DNA from 2 places in the Caballeronia sp. LjRoot29 genome. Region 1 is predicted to be linked to the other one. Evidence: riboswitches for the same ligand, from Rfam matches in the RefSeq annotation. Region 1 holds a riboswitch; the other holds the start of a gene.

Evidence for each region. A riboswitch is a leader RNA that binds a small molecule or an ion and turns the genes downstream of it on or off. The one in region 1 is predicted to bind glycine.
Region 2: linked by a shared signal. The riboswitch ahead of ACSQ83_RS24040 (D-amino acid dehydrogenase) and the one ahead of gcvT (glycine cleavage system aminomethyltransferase GcvT) in region 1 are both predicted to bind glycine.

What each region holds. Positions count from the first base shown of each region.
Region 1 is NZ_CAXUPU020000005.1:97,550-105,771, forward strand. It holds gene ACSQ83_RS07940 (UvrD-helicase domain-containing protein) at 1-145, opposite strand, end outside; gene ACSQ83_RS07945 (oxidoreductase) at 364-1,407, shown strand; gene ACSQ83_RS07950 (hypothetical protein) at 1,547-1,924, shown strand; gene ACSQ83_RS07955 (TetR/AcrR family transcriptional regulator) at 1,955-2,566, opposite strand; gene ACSQ83_RS07960 (ABC transporter six-transmembrane domain-containing protein) at 2,685-3,599, shown strand; glycine riboswitch at 3,644-3,765, shown strand; glycine riboswitch at 3,811-3,944, shown strand; gene gcvT (glycine cleavage system aminomethyltransferase GcvT) at 4,049-5,173, shown strand; gene gcvH (glycine cleavage system protein GcvH) at 5,241-5,621, shown strand; gene gcvP (aminomethyl-transferring glycine dehydrogenase) at 5,690-8,222, shown strand, end outside.
Region 2 is NZ_CAXUPU020000025.1:40,078-48,299, reverse strand. It holds gene ACSQ83_RS24065 (carbon-nitrogen hydrolase family protein) at 1-480, shown strand, start outside; gene ACSQ83_RS24060 (APC family permease) at 576-1,916, shown strand; gene ACSQ83_RS24055 (mechanosensitive ion channel family protein) at 2,174-3,367, shown strand; gene ACSQ83_RS24050 (hypothetical protein) at 3,917-4,228, shown strand; gene ACSQ83_RS24045 (hypothetical protein) at 4,277-4,582, shown strand; glycine riboswitch at 4,684-4,780, shown strand; gene ACSQ83_RS24040 (D-amino acid dehydrogenase) at 4,925-6,142, shown strand; gene ACSQ83_RS24035 (LysR substrate-binding domain-containing protein) at 7,141-8,034, opposite strand; gene ACSQ83_RS24030 (MFS transporter) at 8,145-8,222, shown strand, end outside.

The DNA of each region.
Region 1 (8,222 bases):
CGAAGCCCTTGCCTTCAATCAGATGGGCGATCTTCTGGGTGATCACGCGCGTCTTGCCGCTGCCGGCGCCGGCGAGCACAAGACATGGGCCATCGAGATAGCGCACCGCTTCGGATTGCGCGGCGTTCATACCTGCTGCGGACATCGTTCGGACACTTTGAGATGCGTAAATCAGGCGGACGTTTCGGCTGCCGGAAGTACGCGGTGGTGAGCAAGATGGTGAGCAAAATTGCGCCCTCATGCAGCGAGCGCAAATTCGAGAGCGCGATGTTAACACGGACGAAACCATCCTTTGAAAGCGATGGTTCTGGCCCTTTCGGCCCGTGCCACAATACCGGCATCGCCAAACAACAGGATGCCCGCATGACAGCACTTCTAAAAGTAGGCCTGATGGGATATGGCTTCGCTGGCGAAACGTTTCACGCACCGGTAATCGAACATTGCGGCCGCGCGACCGTGTCGGCCATTGCCACCGGCAAGCCCGAGCGAGCGCAAGCCGATTACCCGAACGCGACGATCGTCGAAGATTTCGGTGCCCTGCTCGCCCTCGATGAACTCGATTGCATCGTCATCGCCACGCCCAACGACACCCATTTTGATCTCGCTAAAAAAGCCCTCGACGCGGGCAAGAACGTCGTGGTCGACAAGCCCGTCACGCTTTCCGGCGCCGACGCAAAAACCCTCATCGATATAGCCGAAAAGCGCGGACTGCTGTTCGCACCGTTCCACAATCGTCGCTGGGATGGCGATTTCATGACGGTGCGCGCGTTGATCGAAAGCGGCCGGCTCGGGCGCGTGACGCACTATGAATCGCATTTCGACCGCTTCCGGCCCAAAGTGCCGCAACGATGGCGCGAGGAAGCATCGCGGGGCGGCGGCTTGTTGTTCGATCTCGGACCGCATCTCATCGACCAGGCTTTGACGCTGTTCGGCCGTCCGCAGACCGTGTATGCCAGCGTCAACGCCCACCGAGATCACGCAACCGCACCGGACTACGTTCATCTGCTGCTGGGCTACGAAGACAAGGAAATCATCCTGCACGCCACCGCGCTGGCCGCGCTGGAACCGCCGCGTTTCGCCATTCACGGCACGCGCGGCAGCTATGTGAAAACGGGTCTGGATGTACAGGAAGACCAGCTCAAAGCTGGTTTGCGTCCCGGCAATCCCGAATTCGGCCGCAATCCGCCCGGCCTGCTTCGCGAAGTCGATGGCGACCACGACTTGCGTCAGGAATTCGCCACCCGCGACGGCGCTTACGCAGAGTTTTATCGAGCGCTGGCGGCATCGGTGCTTGACGGAAAGCCGTTCCCGGTCGCGTCGCAAGATGCCGTCGATGTCATGACCATCATCGATATCGCCATCCGCAGCAACGCCGAAGGCCGCCGACTCGATTTCACGCCGCTCTAATAACAAACGGCCCACGCGCGACTTTCAAACACACAGCGTTACATTTGCGCGCCGCTCCGACGTCAGCCGGAGCGGTGCGCGGACCGTTCTTCTCCAGTCGTTATCGTCTTATCTTAAAAACCAAACGAGGAGAACTTCAATGCTGACGCTTAAAGCAGGTTTTACCCGCGCGCTGATTGGCGTGGCGCTCGCGGGATCGCTGGCGGCGTGTGTCGTCCAACCGACGCGCCAGGTCGATGTCGTCCAGGAAACGCCGGCGCGCCCCGATCCGCACATGGAAGCAGTGCATCGGATGGATCAGGTGAACGGGCGGATCAACGCGTTGTGGCATCACGTCGATCAGCGCGTGGGCCAGGGCTTTTATCCGCCGCCACAGGGCGAGGCTTTCCATCATCGACTGGATGTAGTGCGTCAGGAAGCGCGTGACATGGCTTCGCAGCATGGCGGCGGTTTGTCGGGTGAAGAACAGCACACGCTGAACGGCGAGCTGGACGGTTTGCAGCACGCGATCCAGTAAGTTCTTAATGCGCCGAACGGATGGCTTGCTCTATGGCTGCCGTTCGGCCTGAGGCGCGCCAAGCTCAAAACCCAACACCATCTCCGCTATTTCCACGACCTCCTGCATCGCGGCTTCAACGGCTTCAGCCGATGGCGCCAGCAACAGGTCATCGGCGTAACCCATTGCCAGCGCGAAGATTTGCCGGGCAGCGCGTTCCGGCGATGCGCATCGGAACACCTTCGCCTCCACGCCCTTTTCGATAATCCCGCACAGCATCGCTTGCCAGCGGCTGATCTCGCTTAGATACGCTCGCGCCAGTTCTGCGTCGTGCATGGCTTCGTCCCACGCATCGAGCCACAGCCCCCAACCGTCATCCTTGCTGGCGGGCAGGCAGTCGCGGATAAAACCGAGCAACGCGTCGACCGGCGGTTTATCGGACAAACGCGCGCCGGCTTCTTCGAGTTGCTCGTTAGCAAAGTGCACGAACGCCTCACGACGCAACTCGTCCCAGTCGCCGAAGTAGTGATAAATGTGACTGCGCGACAACCCCGCGTGATCGGCGAGATCGCGCGTGGAGACGTTGGCAAAACCTTTCTGACGAAACAATTCCAGGGCGGCCGCAATGATCTGATCTTTGCGTTCGGGCGACGACCGCGACATATTCGATTCCTTTTCTAGCGTGTACAGATTCTGGTTGAGCTTGCGCTTTGAGCGACCGCTCAATTATAATTTGAGCAGCCGCTCAAATTATAACGGCGATTTTACCCAAGGTACGGTCATGTCATTCGTCACATCAGAAATCCGGATAGTTGAGCGCGAAAAGCTCGGTCAGCAATCCGCCACATCCACGCTCAAAGCCATTGCCCGCGCTTATCCCGGCAAGCTGGTTTGCACGTTGTCGCTCGTCGCGCTGGAGAACGCGCTGTTGCTCGCGTATCCGTTGTTTGCCGGATTTGCCGTCGACTCGATCATTCGCGGCGATGCCCGCAGCGCGTTGTTCTACGCGGTCATCGTATTGGCGTTCTGGGTAGTCGGCGCCGCTCGACGGGCCGTGGATACGCGCACCTTCACGCGGATTTACGCCGATCTGGCCGTGCCGGTGATCCTGAACCAGCGCCTGCAGAACCAAAGTACGTCGACGGCTGCGGCGCGCGTGGTCTTGGCCCGGGAGTTTGTCGATTTCTTCGAAAAACACGTGCCGACGATGGTCACCGCGTTGGTATCGATCATCGGCGCCGTGGTCATGCTGCTGGCGATCGAGCCCTGGATCGGCGTAGCCAGCCTGGGCGGGTTGCTGCTGTGCCTGGCCTTGCTGCCACGCTTTGCACGACGCAACCAGAGCTTGCATCAGCGGCTGAATGACCGGTTGGAGAAGGAGATCGGCCTGGTCGCGAAAGTGGGAACGCTCACGCTGAAACGGCACTATCGCGTGCTGTCCAGGTTGCGGGTTCACCTCTCGAACCGTGAAGCCGCGGCGTTTTTGTTCGTCGGCTGCGTAGCGGCGGTGTTGTTTGTCATCGCCATCAGTCAGTTGGCGATGGCGCCCGCGGTCAAGGCGGGGCATGTCTATGCCGTGATGACGTATCTCTGGACCTTTGTCAGCAGCCTCGACGAAGCGCCGTACATGGTCGATCAACTCGCGCGCCTGCGCGATATCGGCAAGCGCGTGGATCCAGGCCTCAGCAAGGATTAACCGCCACCGCTGTTTGACAAGCTGAATTCGGTCGCGTAAATTCGCCGCACGCGTCGGGAGAGCGCGCTGGCTTCGGTTGTTCGCATCGAGAACGACTTGAAACGAAGCAAGCGCCGCCGAAGGGGCACACCCACAAACTCTCAGGCAAAAGGACCGGCCGCGTCGAATTTCCGTCTATGAATCGCGCCTTTAACCAGGCGCCAGAAACGGAAGGTCGAACTCTGGAGAGCGGCATCGGCTGATCAGAATCATCAGTCAGATGCCCACCGAAGGGGCGCGCGTTGGACGCCGGTTGATCGGCGCACGGCGTGCAATCTCTCAGGTACCGAGGACAGAGGGGTCATGTACCGGATCGCTACGCGGTTTGGGCTTTGCTTTCAAAGCTCGAACCCCGAGCGGGTTTGTCGCATGGCCTTTTTTTGTTTTCGCGCACGCCCGAGGCCCGCTCCATGTCTGATCTTCAACACACGCCCTTGCACGCCACTCACCTTGCGCTCAACGCACGCATGGTCGATTTCGGCGGCTGGGACATGCCCGTCAATTACGGTTCGCAGATCGACGAACACCACGCGGTGCGCACCGACGCCGGCATGTTCGACGTGTCGCACATGCGCGTCGTCGATTTCACCGGCGACAAGGCGCGCGAGTTCTTCAAGCACGCGATCGCCAACAACGTCGACAAACTCACCGTTCCCGGCAAGGCGCTGTATTCGTGCCTGCTGAACCCGGAAGGCGGCGTGATCGATGACCTGATCGTCTATTACTTCGCCGATGACAACTATCGCGTTGTAGTGAACGCCGGCACGGCCGAAAAAGACATTGCGTGGTTCGGCCATCTCAACGCGGAAGGCGGTTTTGGACTGACGATCACGCCGCGCCGCGATTTTTCGATCGTGGCCGTGCAAGGTCCGAACGCCCGCGAAAAAGTCTGGCAAGTGCTGCCGGAAACGCGCGATGCCACCGCCGAACTCAAACCTTTCAACGCCGTGCAATTTCCCGGCAGCTCGTTCGGCGACGTGATGCTCGCGCGCACCGGCTACACGGGCGAAGACGGTTTCGAAATCGTCGTGCCTTCCACGCACGTTGAAGCGTTCTGGAACGCATTGATCGCGCAAGGCGTGAAACCCGCCGGCCTCGGCGCACGCGACACGCTGCGTCTCGAAGCGGGCATGAACCTGTACGGCCAGGACATGGACGACACGGTTTCCCCGCTCGACGCAGGTCTCGCGTGGACCGTCGATTTGAACGATGCAAATCGCGCGTTCGTTGGCCGTGCCGCGCTGGAAAAGAACGGCTCGAAAGCGCGCTTTGTCGGCCTGATTCTGCAGAAGGAAAACGGCCGTGCCGGTGGCGTGCTTCGTGCTCACCAAAAGGTCGTCACGGCCGACGGCGAAGGCGAGATCACGAGCGGCACATTCTCGCCATCGATGCAGGAATCCATCGCGTTCGCCCGGGTGCCGGCGAGCGTGAAACCGGGCGACAAAGTGCACGTCGTGATCCGCGACAAACAACTGCCGGCAAGCGTGGTAAAACTGCCTTTCGTGCGCAACGGCAAGGTGTTGGCGGCGCTTTAAACCGCCTGCAATCACCTGCTGAAACAGCCACGCACGTCCCACCCTTAAAGACAACTGGAGCATCCGCATGAGCATCCCGGCCGACCTCAAATACACCGAATCGCACGAATGGGTGCGCACCGAATCCGACGGCACGCTGACCATCGGCATTACGGATCACGCGCAGGAAGCACTGGGCGATGTCGTGTTCATCGAATTGCCGCCGGTGGGTAAGACCGTTGCCGCCGGCGACGCCGTCGCGGTGATTGAATCGGTGAAAGCAGCATCCGATATCTACGCACCTGTGTCCGGCGAAATTGTCGGCGCGAACGAAGCACTGACCGGCACGCCGGATCAGATCAACGGCACGCCGTACGAAAGCTGGCTCTTCAAGATCAAGCCCGCCGCCGATGCAAACACGGATCGGCTCATCGATGCCGGTGCGTACGGCACGTCGATCGGCGAGTAAATCTTTTAACGACCGTGCGGCGTGCTTGGGCTCGAAAGCAAAACCACGCCGCACCTGCAGGAATTCTCATGAAGCTCGAACACCCGGACCGTCTGATGAACCGCTCATCCTTGTCTCTCGCCGCGCTCGAATGCCACGATGCATTTGCCCAGCGGCACATTGGCCCGGATGCGGCCGACCAGCACGCCATGCTTGAAGCGCTCGGTTTCGCGTCGCGCGCGGCGTTCATCGACGCGGTGATTCCCGAGGCCATCCGGCGCCACGAAACGCTGCCGCTCGGCGCGTTCACGCAGCCGAAAAGCGAAGCGGAAGCGCTGGCGTCGCTGAGGAAACTCGCGGATCAGAACCTGGTGTTCAGGAACTACATTGGGCAGGGTTATTACGGCACGCACACGCCCGCTGTGATCCTGCGTAACGTGCTTGAAAATCCGGCGTGGTACACGGCTTACACGCCGTATCAGCCGGAGATTTCGCAAGGCCGCCTGGAAGCGTTGCTGAACTTCCAGCAGATGATTATCGACCTCACAGGTCTCGCGATTTCGAACGCTTCCTTGCTCGATGAAGCTACCGCCGCCGCCGAAGCCATGACGCTGCTGCAGCGCGCGGGCAAGCCGAAATCGAACTTGTTTTATATCGCTGACGATGTACTGCCGCAGACTATCGAAGTCGTGCGAACGCGCGCGAAACCTGCGGGTATTGAAGTCAAAGTTGGTCCCGCCGCCGACGCCGCCACGGCCAACGCATTCGGCGTGCTACTGCAATACCCGGGCGCGAATGGCGATGTACGCGACTATCGCGCTGTGACTGAGGCGGTTCATGCGGCCGGCGGTTTTGTGATCGCCGCCGCCGATCTGCTCGCTCTCACGCTGCTCACGCCGCCGGGCGAATGGGGCGCGGACGTGGCTATCGGTAATACGCAGCGCTTTGGCGTGCCGGTCGGATTCGGTGGTCCACACGCGGCGTACATGGCCGTACGCGATGACTTCAAGCGTCAGATGCCGGGCCGTCTTGTCGGCGTAACCGTCGATGCCCAAGGCAAGCACGCACTGCGTCTCGCGCTGCAAACGCGTGAACAACATATCCGCCGCGAAAAGGCGACATCGAATGTATGTACGGCGCAGGCGTTGCTCGCGATCATGGCCAGCATGTACGCCGTGTATCACGGGCCGCAGGGTCTGAAGACCATCGCGTTGCGCGTGAATCGCGTCGCGTCGATCTTCGCCGCCGGCGTGCAGAAGCTCGGCTATACGCTCGCGAACGAGACGTTCTTCGATACCGTCACCATCGTCAGCAGCGCGAATACCACGGCGCTGCATCAGGCAGCATCGGCGGTACATGTGAACCTGCGGCATATCGATGCAACGCACGTAGGCGTTTCCGTCGATGAAACCACCACGCGCGACGGCCTGCTCAAGCTCTTTGCAGTGTTCGCGGAAGTGGTCGGCAAGACGGAGACATTCGATATCGACGCACTCGATGCCGACGCGAAAGTCTCCTTGCCGAAAGCACTCGAACGCACGAGCGATTACCTCACGCATCCGGTATTCAACCGTCATCATTCCGAACACGAAATGCTGCGCTACTTGCGCAGTCTGGCGGACAAGGATCTCGCGCTCGACCGCACGATGATCCCGCTCGGTTCCTGCACGATGAAGTTGAACGCAACGTCCGAAATGCTGCCCGTTACGTGGCCTGAATTCGCGCAGATTCATCCGTTCGCGCCTGCTGAGCAAACCGTCGGTTATCGGACGATGATCGATCAACTCGAGCAAATGCTGGTTGCGTGTACCGGTTACGCGGCGGTATCGCTGCAGCCGAACGCCGGCTCGCAAGGCGAGTACGCCGGCTTGCTCATCATCCACGCGTATCACGAGTCGCGTGGCGAAGGGCATCGGAACATTTGTTTGATTCCGTCGTCGGCGCACGGGACGAACCCGGCATCGGCGCAAATGGCCGGCATGCAAGTCGTGGTCGTTGCGTGCGATGAACAAGGCAACGTCGATATCGCCGACTTGAAGGCGAAGGCCGACAAGCACGCCGCGAACTTGGCGGCAATCATGATCACGTATCCGTCCACGCACGGCGTGTTCGAAGTGAACGTGCGCGAGATCTGCGAGATCGTGCACGCGCACGGCGGGCAGGTGTACGTCGATGGCGCGAACATGAACGCGATGGTCGGTCTCACTGCGCCAGGCCAGTTCGGCGGCGATGTATCGCACCTGAATCTTCACAAGACCTTCTGCATTCCGCATGGCGGCGGCGGACCGGGCGTGGGTCCAGTCGCTGTCGGCGCACATTTGGCCAAGTTCTTGCCGAACCAGCATTCGACCGGTTATCAACGCGATGCGGCTGGCATTGGCGCGGTATCGTCGGCGCCTTACGGCTCGGCTGCTATCCTGCCGATCTCGTGGATGTACATCGCGATGATGGGCGCGCAAGGGCTCACGAACGCCACCGAAAGCGCGATTCTCGCGGCGAACTATGTGGCGAACCGGCTCGCGCCGCATTACCCCGTGCTGTACAGCGGCGCGGGCGGTCTGGTCGCCCACGAGTGCATTCTCGATCTGCGTCCGCTGAAGGAAACCAGCGGCATTTCCGTCG
Region 2 (8,222 bases), on a different contig from region 1:
ACGCCGGGCGATCGCTTCGAAACCTGCTTGTGGAACGGCCTCACGGTCGGCCTGCTGATCTGCTACGACATCGAGTTCCCCGAGACCGCCCGGGCAATCGCCGCGCTCGACGCCGACCTGCTGATCGTCACCAACGGCAACATGGATCCGTTCGGCCCCGTGCATCGGCGTGCCATTACCGCACGCGCAATGGAGAACCAGATGTTCGCGCTCATGGTGAACCGCTGCGGCTCAGGCGACGACAACCTCACCTTCCCCGGCGAATCCGCGCTGGTTGATCCGTGCGGAGAAATTGTAGCTGCGGCGGGTGCGCAAGAAACGCTGCTGCGCGTTGATATCGACTTCAAGCGGCTGGAGGCCAGCCGTGAGCACTATCGTTACTTGAACGATGCACGCGTGCCGCTCGGCCTCACGCCAATCGACAACGCCGATGGATCGCGTGCGCTGGTGATTGAAGAACGTCGTCGTTCTATCGACTGAAGACTGAAGTTTCAGCAGTTCCGTAGCACATGAATCGTCCGGAGCCCGCGCTCCGGACGCGCCCGCCCACGCCTGTCGAAAGTCCCGGAGATATCATGCAAGACTCGTCCGTAGCCGCGCAGTCGCATCTGAAACGTACACTCGGCTTGCCGTCAGTATTATTGTTCGGCCTGGCTTATATGGCGCCGCTGATCGTTTATGGCACCTATGGCGTGCTCGCCAAAGCCAGTGACGACACCGCTGCGCTTGCCTACTTGCTTGCTCTCGTTGCTATTGCCTTCACGGCGCTGAGCTACGGCAAGCTCGCGCGGCTTTACCCCGTCGCCGGCTCCGCCTACACCTACACGCGCAAGACCTTCAATGCGCATCTGGGCTTCCTGGTCGGCTGGGCAACGCTGCTCGACTATTTCTTCCTGCCTATGGTGATCTGGCTGATCGGTGCGGCTTATCTGAATGCTGCGTTCCCAACCGTGCCCACCTGGATCTGGATCGTCGCGTTCATTGTCCTGACGAGCGCGTTGAACATAGTCGGCATTGAACTGGCCGCGCGCTTCAACATTGTGCTGATGATCGTGCAACTGGCGATCGTCGGTTTGTTTGTCGTGCTCTGCTGGCATTACGCATCGGCGGCGGCCGGTCCCGGCGGAATCGCGTTGGCAGAACCGTTCTTCAAGGGACATGTGCCATTCGCTTCGACCATGGCCGGCGCCGCCATTGCCGCTTATTCGTACCTCGGTTTCGATGCGGTGTCCACGCTCACGGAAGAGACCATCGACCCGAAGAAGAACATGCCGCGCGCCATCTTGTGGATCGCGTTGATCGGCGGCGCTATTTTCGTTCTGGCCGCTTACACGATGCAACTTGCGCACCCCGGCGTGGAATTCAAGGACACCGATTCGGCCGCGTTCGAAGTCGCCAAGATGATTGGCGGTGATATCTTCGTGACGGTCTTTCTGGCCGGCCTGATCCTCGCGCAGTTTGCATCGGGCATCTCGGCGCAAGCTAGCGTCGGACGTTTGCTGTATGCCATGGGACGCGATGAAATCCTGCCTAAGCGCGTGTTTGGTTTCATCCATCCGAAGTTCAAGACGCCGGCGATCAACATCGCGATCGCAGGGATTGTGGGATTGATCGCGCTTAAGCTGGACGTGGCAACGTCAACGTCGTTCATCAACTTCGGCGCTTTCCTTGCGTTCACCGCCGTCAATCTTTGCGTGGTCAGGATATATTTGTCAGGCGATCATGGCGACAAGAGGATTGGCGTGATCGGCGGATTGGTGTTTCCGTTGATTGGCGCAGTCGCGGATATCTGGCTGCTGGCGAGCCTGGAGAAGACCGCACTTGTGCTGGGTGCAGTCTGGTTCGTGATCGGGCTCGTGTACCTGTGCTGGATCACGCGCTTGTTCCGCCAGCCGCCGCCGGAAGTGGCCGTTTAAAGCGAGGGCGATGCAGTGCGCTTTCAGGCGCGCTGCAGTCAAGCTCACTTCAAGCAACCGCAACCTGGAGATAAGCTGGACCCACATCTAGCCTCACAAAAAAGATCAGGGCGCCGTTACAATGCCGTTGACACGCTCAAGCCATGACGGCTGGTTTGGCTCGCACTGCAGCACCGCTTAGAAAGATCCGCAAGTGGTTAAGAACGCACTCCCGGATCGTCCCTAGGGAAGCAAGCTGGTCAGCACTGAGAGGATCAATGTTCAACGACATGTTCCACGTAGTGAATGGGCCAAATGGGCGTGAGTTTTTTGTCCACACCGACAGCTTGCCCGTGGCGATCGTTCTGGTCATCGCATTGCTTTTGGCGATCGCATTGTCCAGCATGCTCTGCTACTACATCACCCGCTTTATCTTGCTCCGGCTTGTTGGCTACCTGGCACGTGGCGAGCGCCGCAAGTGGCTGCGTGCCGCCGAGCGCCGCAAGGTGTTCGACCGGCTGGCGCCACTGGTGCCTGCGATCATCATTTATCTTTCAGCCCCGCTGCTCACTGGCGTGACGTTCCCGGTTATTTCCGCACTGGGTGGTCCAGTGGAGACGCTGTCCGCATGCTTCATGGTCGTGACCGTCTTGCGGGCTGCGTTCGCGTTCATGGAAAGCATTGAAGATCGCTATAGTCATTTTCCCTTTGCAACCCAGAGACCGATCAAAAGCTTTCTTCAGATAGCCGCCATCTTCCTGTACGTGCTTGCGCTGATTGCCGCTGTGTCATTGTTATTGCATCGCTCGCCGGCCAACTTCCTCACTGGCGTGAGCGCAATGACGGCGCTGCTGATCATTATCTTTCGCGATTCGCTGCTGGGTTTTGTCGCCAGTATTCAACTGGCCGCGTACGACATGCTGCGTGTGGGCGACTGGATCGAAGTACCCGGATTCGTGGCTGACGGAACGGTCATCGACATTGCGCTGAATACGATCAAGGTCCAGAACTTCGATAACTCCATTGTCATGCTGCCAAGCTATGTGTTGCTGACCAATAGCGTCAAGAACTGGCGCGGCATGGTTGAATCCGGCGGACGGCGGGTCAAGCATGCCATTAACCTCGACATGGAGAGCATCCGGTTTTGCGACGATGAATTGCTCGCCAGGCTAACGGCGAGCGCCGCCTTTCGGGTACCGTTCACCGTGCCCGAGGATGGGCATCGCCTGACCAACCTCGGCATGTTTCGACGGTACCTGACCGACTACTTTCGCCATTACCCGGCGATCCGAAAAGACATGCCGCTGGTCGTTCGCCAATTGCAATCCACGGAACATGGTTTGCCGCTGGAAGTGTTCTTGTTCATCGACGAGACGAGTTGGGAATCGTACGAACAAATCCAGTCGGACATGTTCGACCATGTCTACGGCATCTTGCCGCTATTCAACTTGCGCGTCTGGCAAATGCGCTAGCGGCGCCGGGTGAAAGCCCGGTCGCGCTGCGTTATCCGGCTAGCCCCTCGACAATACAGACCACGACGGTAAATGCGCCAATGCAGGCGGCCAGCGTGGCTACTGCCTTCGCGAAAGGATTCATGCGACCTCCAAAATCGATAACGAGAGTCGCATCTTATAGCGAAATGAAAGCAAAAAGAAATAATTGTATTAAATGAAAGCTTAGGCAAAATGCAGGTGCCGACCGCGGTGTTTGTTGAGGTGGATTCGCGAGGATCGCCAGGCCTTGACTTCCAAACCAGCTGAAGAAATTCCCGCAATGATTCCGATCGCAAGGTTGCCCGCGAGTGCTCGCTCAAGGTATTCGATGCACTGCCGATAACGCGTACACCATCGAAAAGAATAAAAAGGAAAATCATGAGAGGTCTTTCCCTGCTGGTCGCGAGCGCAGCGCTTGCCGTGCTGTCCGGTTGTTCGACCACACAGAGCGTCGTCCCGGGGCCTCAAGCGAAGTTATCGCCCATGACGACAGCTTGTTTCACAGCGCATGGAGGCAGGTCGGCGGACATGGATGCGGCCGTTCAACGCAACCTCGAAAATCACGGCGTATCCGTTTCGATCGCTCCGGCGTGCGACAAGGCCGACATGAACGTCTCCTATACCGATAGCTGGTTTTGGGACATCGTCATGTATCTGAGATCGATGGATATACGCTTTTACAAGGCACCAAGCGGCGGATTGATCGCTTCTGGCCACTGGAAAAACTCGGTGCTGCATCAGTTCCCGAATGCGGATGGCGTCGTTCAAGACTTGATGGATGGCATGTTCGTTCAGGCGGGCGAGCCCAGTGCCATTCGAACCAAGGCGGCATCGAATTAGAAATAGCTTATTCGCTCGCACCGCACGAGCAGCGCATCGGGGATCGACGTGACCATCCTGTTTTTTCTTCTACAGATCGTCTACAGCCTATTGCAGAGCGCAGCCCTATTCGCGGGCCTCGAATATTGGCTTGGCTGGCCGAACTGGGTATGTGCGCTGATCGGCGCCATCTTCGTCTTTGGACTTCGGATCACACCTATCACGGTTCCGCTTGGGATTCTCGGAGCACACTACGGCTTCCAATGGTCGTGGCCCATGTCGCTGCTGCTATTTTTCGGTCCGCTATTACTGCTCATCGCTCTAGCGATTTTCGGCCGCGCTGCGGGCGGTATCAAGTGGCTAGTGCGCTGGTAGGTTAGTAGCAAGGCTGCACTCTGCGAGAGGCGGCTGCTTTTCGCAATGCCCCAATGCCCCTTGCCTATCTTATTTTTAGACGGTATCTTGGCGGGGTTCTAATCGCTAGCGCGGGAGAGACTGTCACGGCAACATGGTGACGGCGCCGACGGAGCAACCGCCCCGGAAACTCTCAGGCCAAAGGACCGCGCAGCAGGAACATCTGGAGAGCGACGCTTTAATGCGTCCACCGACGGGGATGTCGTGCGTGCAACGCCACGACTGAAACTCTCAGGTACACGGACAGATGGGGCATAGACGCCGGCAGCGCCGGCGATGCCCAACTTTCATCTGGACTTTGTCATGTCACGAATCGCCATCATTGGCGCCGGTATTACCGGCGTCACGACTGCTTACGCCCTTTCCGAACGCGGCCACGACGTCACCGTTTTCGAGCGTCACCGATACGCCGCGATGGAAACATCGTTCGCCAACGGCGGCCAGCTTTCCGCCAGCAACGCCGAGGTCTGGAACAGCGTGGCCACCGTGCTCAAGGGCCTGCGCTGGATGTTTACGCGCGACGCACCGCTGTTGCTCAACCCCGCGCCGAGTTGGCACAAGTATTCGTGGATGGGCGAATTCCTGCGGCAGATCCCGAACTACCGGGCCAATACTGTTGAGACAGTGCGGCTTGCCATTGCCGCGCGCGAGCATCTGTTTGGGATTGCTAAGCGTGAAGGGATCGACTTCGATCTCGAGCAACGCGGCATCCTGCATATGTACCAGCACAAGAAGGACTTCGATACCGCCGCGAAGGTGAACCAGCTTTTGCAGACTGGCGGGCTTGATCGGCACGCGGTCACGAACGACGAAATGCGCGCGATCGAGTGTACGTTGCAGGGCGATTTTCACGGTGGATTTTTCACGCCGTCCGACTCGACGGGCGACATCCACAAGTTCACGCGCGGTCTGGCTGAAGCCTGCGAGCGGCGTGGCGTGCGCTTTCATTACGACGCGCAGATCGCGGATATCGTACAGCGTGGCGATAGTCCGTTCGCATTGCGGGTGCTGGAGGGCGGCATCGCGGGTGATGAGCAGCGGTATGAATTCGATCGCGTCGTGGTGTGCGCCGGCGTGGCAAGCCGGCAGATTGCATCGATGCTTGGCGACAACGTGAATATCTATCCGGTGAAGGGTTATTCGATCACCGTGTGCCTCGATGACGCCGCGAGCCGCGAGGGTGCGCCGTGGGTCAGCCTGCTCGACGAGAGCGCGAAGATTGTCACTAGCCGGCTTGGCGCTGACCGTTTTCGCGTTGCAGGTACGGCTGAAATCAATGGCTTTAATCGCGATATTCGATCGGACCGGGTTGCACCGCTCGTGGATTGGACGCGGCGTTATTTCCCCGGCGTGGCGACATCGCGGGTGATTCCTTGGGCGGGGTTAAGGCCCATGCTGCCGAGCATGTTGCCGAAGGTCGGACGCGGTAAGCGGCGGGGGGTGTTCTACAACACCGGGCATGGGCACTTGGGATGGACACTGTCGGCGGCGACTGCGTATAGCATTGCTGAGCAGATATAGGGCGTGGGTTTTCGCTCGCGCCGGTGGACGGGGGTGGGGTTGCTAGGTTCTGGCCTTAGCGGTCGGGTTGATTGCCGGGTTGCTGCTTTTCAGGTCTTCGCGCGTTTTATGTTGGATGTTTTCTTTATCACTATTAGCCACTGCGCGTGGCGGCGCGTCATTTCTTTGTCCAAAGCGACAAAGAAACGAAGCAAAGAAAACGCTTTCACCGCTCTACCCTAAGTGTCCACAGCGTGCAGTTTTGATTCATGGGTGCCCCAAAAGCACGGTGCTCGCAAGAGCGGAGGATGTTTGAACCCCTCTTTCTCGCGAATCCTGACAGTAAAACGCTTCGCCCCATACGCTCTCGGGCTAGCACCCGTGCCAAGGAAACCCGCACGGCCTCACGCGTATTTGCCGCAGTGGTACTTCGCGAGTTAGCTATCAGTTTGCATTGCTATTTGCCGGGTTAGGCCTCACGCATTCTGCAGATCCATTTCTCGGTGGTTTAAAAAATGGTTCGGCATGCATCGAAATTTGGAGGTTGGTTTTCCGCGGATAGCGCGGGGTACTCCTTGGGCAGGTTCAGTCGCTAGTGCTAGCCCGAGAGCGTACGGGGCGAAGCGTTTTACTGTCAGGATTCGCGAGAAAGAGGGGTTCACACATCCGTGGCTCTGGCGAGCACCGTGCTTTTGGGGCACCCATGAAATGGAACTGCACGCTGTGGACACTTAGGGTAGAGCGGTGAAAGCGTTTTCTTTGCTTCGTTTCTTTGTCGCTTTGGACAAAGAAATGACGCGCCGCCACGCGCAGTGGCTAATAGTGATAAAGAGAAAATCCGACTCTCGCAGACCACTAACTGTGAAAGCAGCAACCCGGCATTGACTCAGACCGCTAACGCAGAACCCGTGCAACCCGGCATTGACCCAGAACCGCTAACGCAAAACCCGCGCAACCCAACTAACCCCGACCGCTAACCCTGAACCCGCCAAACCCGACCCCCTCCCCGTGCCCCCCTTTCATGCAAACTGCTCCGCACTCGCCCGTAACGGCCGCTCGACCGGCGCATCGAGCACCAGCCTGCCAAACTCCTGCGCGGCGAGCGTCGGCTCCCCCTTCCCCCACAGCAACCTAAACTCCGCCTCCGGCAACGCCGGCAACCCAAACTGCCCATCGACCACCACAATCCCCGGCTCCAGGTCATCGCGAGTCAACGGCGTAATCCCAAGCCCCGCCATCACAGCAGCACGTATCCCCGACTGACTCGACGATGTAAACGCAACATGCCAATCCACCGGCAAGCCATCAAGCGCCTCGAGCGCCACTCGCCGATTCACACACGGCGCCGGAAAAAACGCGAGCGGCAGCGACGCCCCCGCACGCACTTCAAACGACTCAGCCGCCGCCCAGACAAACCGCGTGCGCCGCAACACCATTCCTTCAGTGCCCTGACCCGCGTCACCTTGCTCGCACAGCACCACGGCCAAATCCAGCTCTTCCGCGGCAACCATCGCCTGCGAATCAAGACTCATGCCCACGCTCACATCCAGCCGCACATTCGGAAACGCCCGGGAAAACTGCGTCAGCAAAACAGGTAACCGCTCACCCATGAAGATATCCGGCGCTCCAAAACGCACAACACCCGAAGCCGGTGACGATTGAAAACGCTGCGTCACCGCATCCATCGCATTCAGGATTTGCATTGCGTAACGCAGGAAATCGTCGCCATCTTCAGTCAGGGTCAAACTGCGCGTGGTTCGATATAAAAGCGGCCGTCCCACTTCGTCTTCCAGGCGCCGTATTTGGTGACTGATCGCAGATTGCGTCAGGTTCAGCCGTCGCGCTGCCTTGGTAAAACCGCCGGCTTCGGTGACAGCAACAAACGCGCGCAGGAGGGCAAGATCGAGGTTCATGGTCAGACTCAATGATGACGAAGCTTAATCAATGATAGTAAATTAAATCATTTCCATCATAAAGCAAGGACGCCGAGAATAAATCCAACGACTTCTCTCGGTATCCCGCCATGGATGTTTCGCCTCGCGTTTCGCCTGACTTCGCCAATCAACTGGCCGTCACGCTGCTGCTGACCGGCGTGATCGCT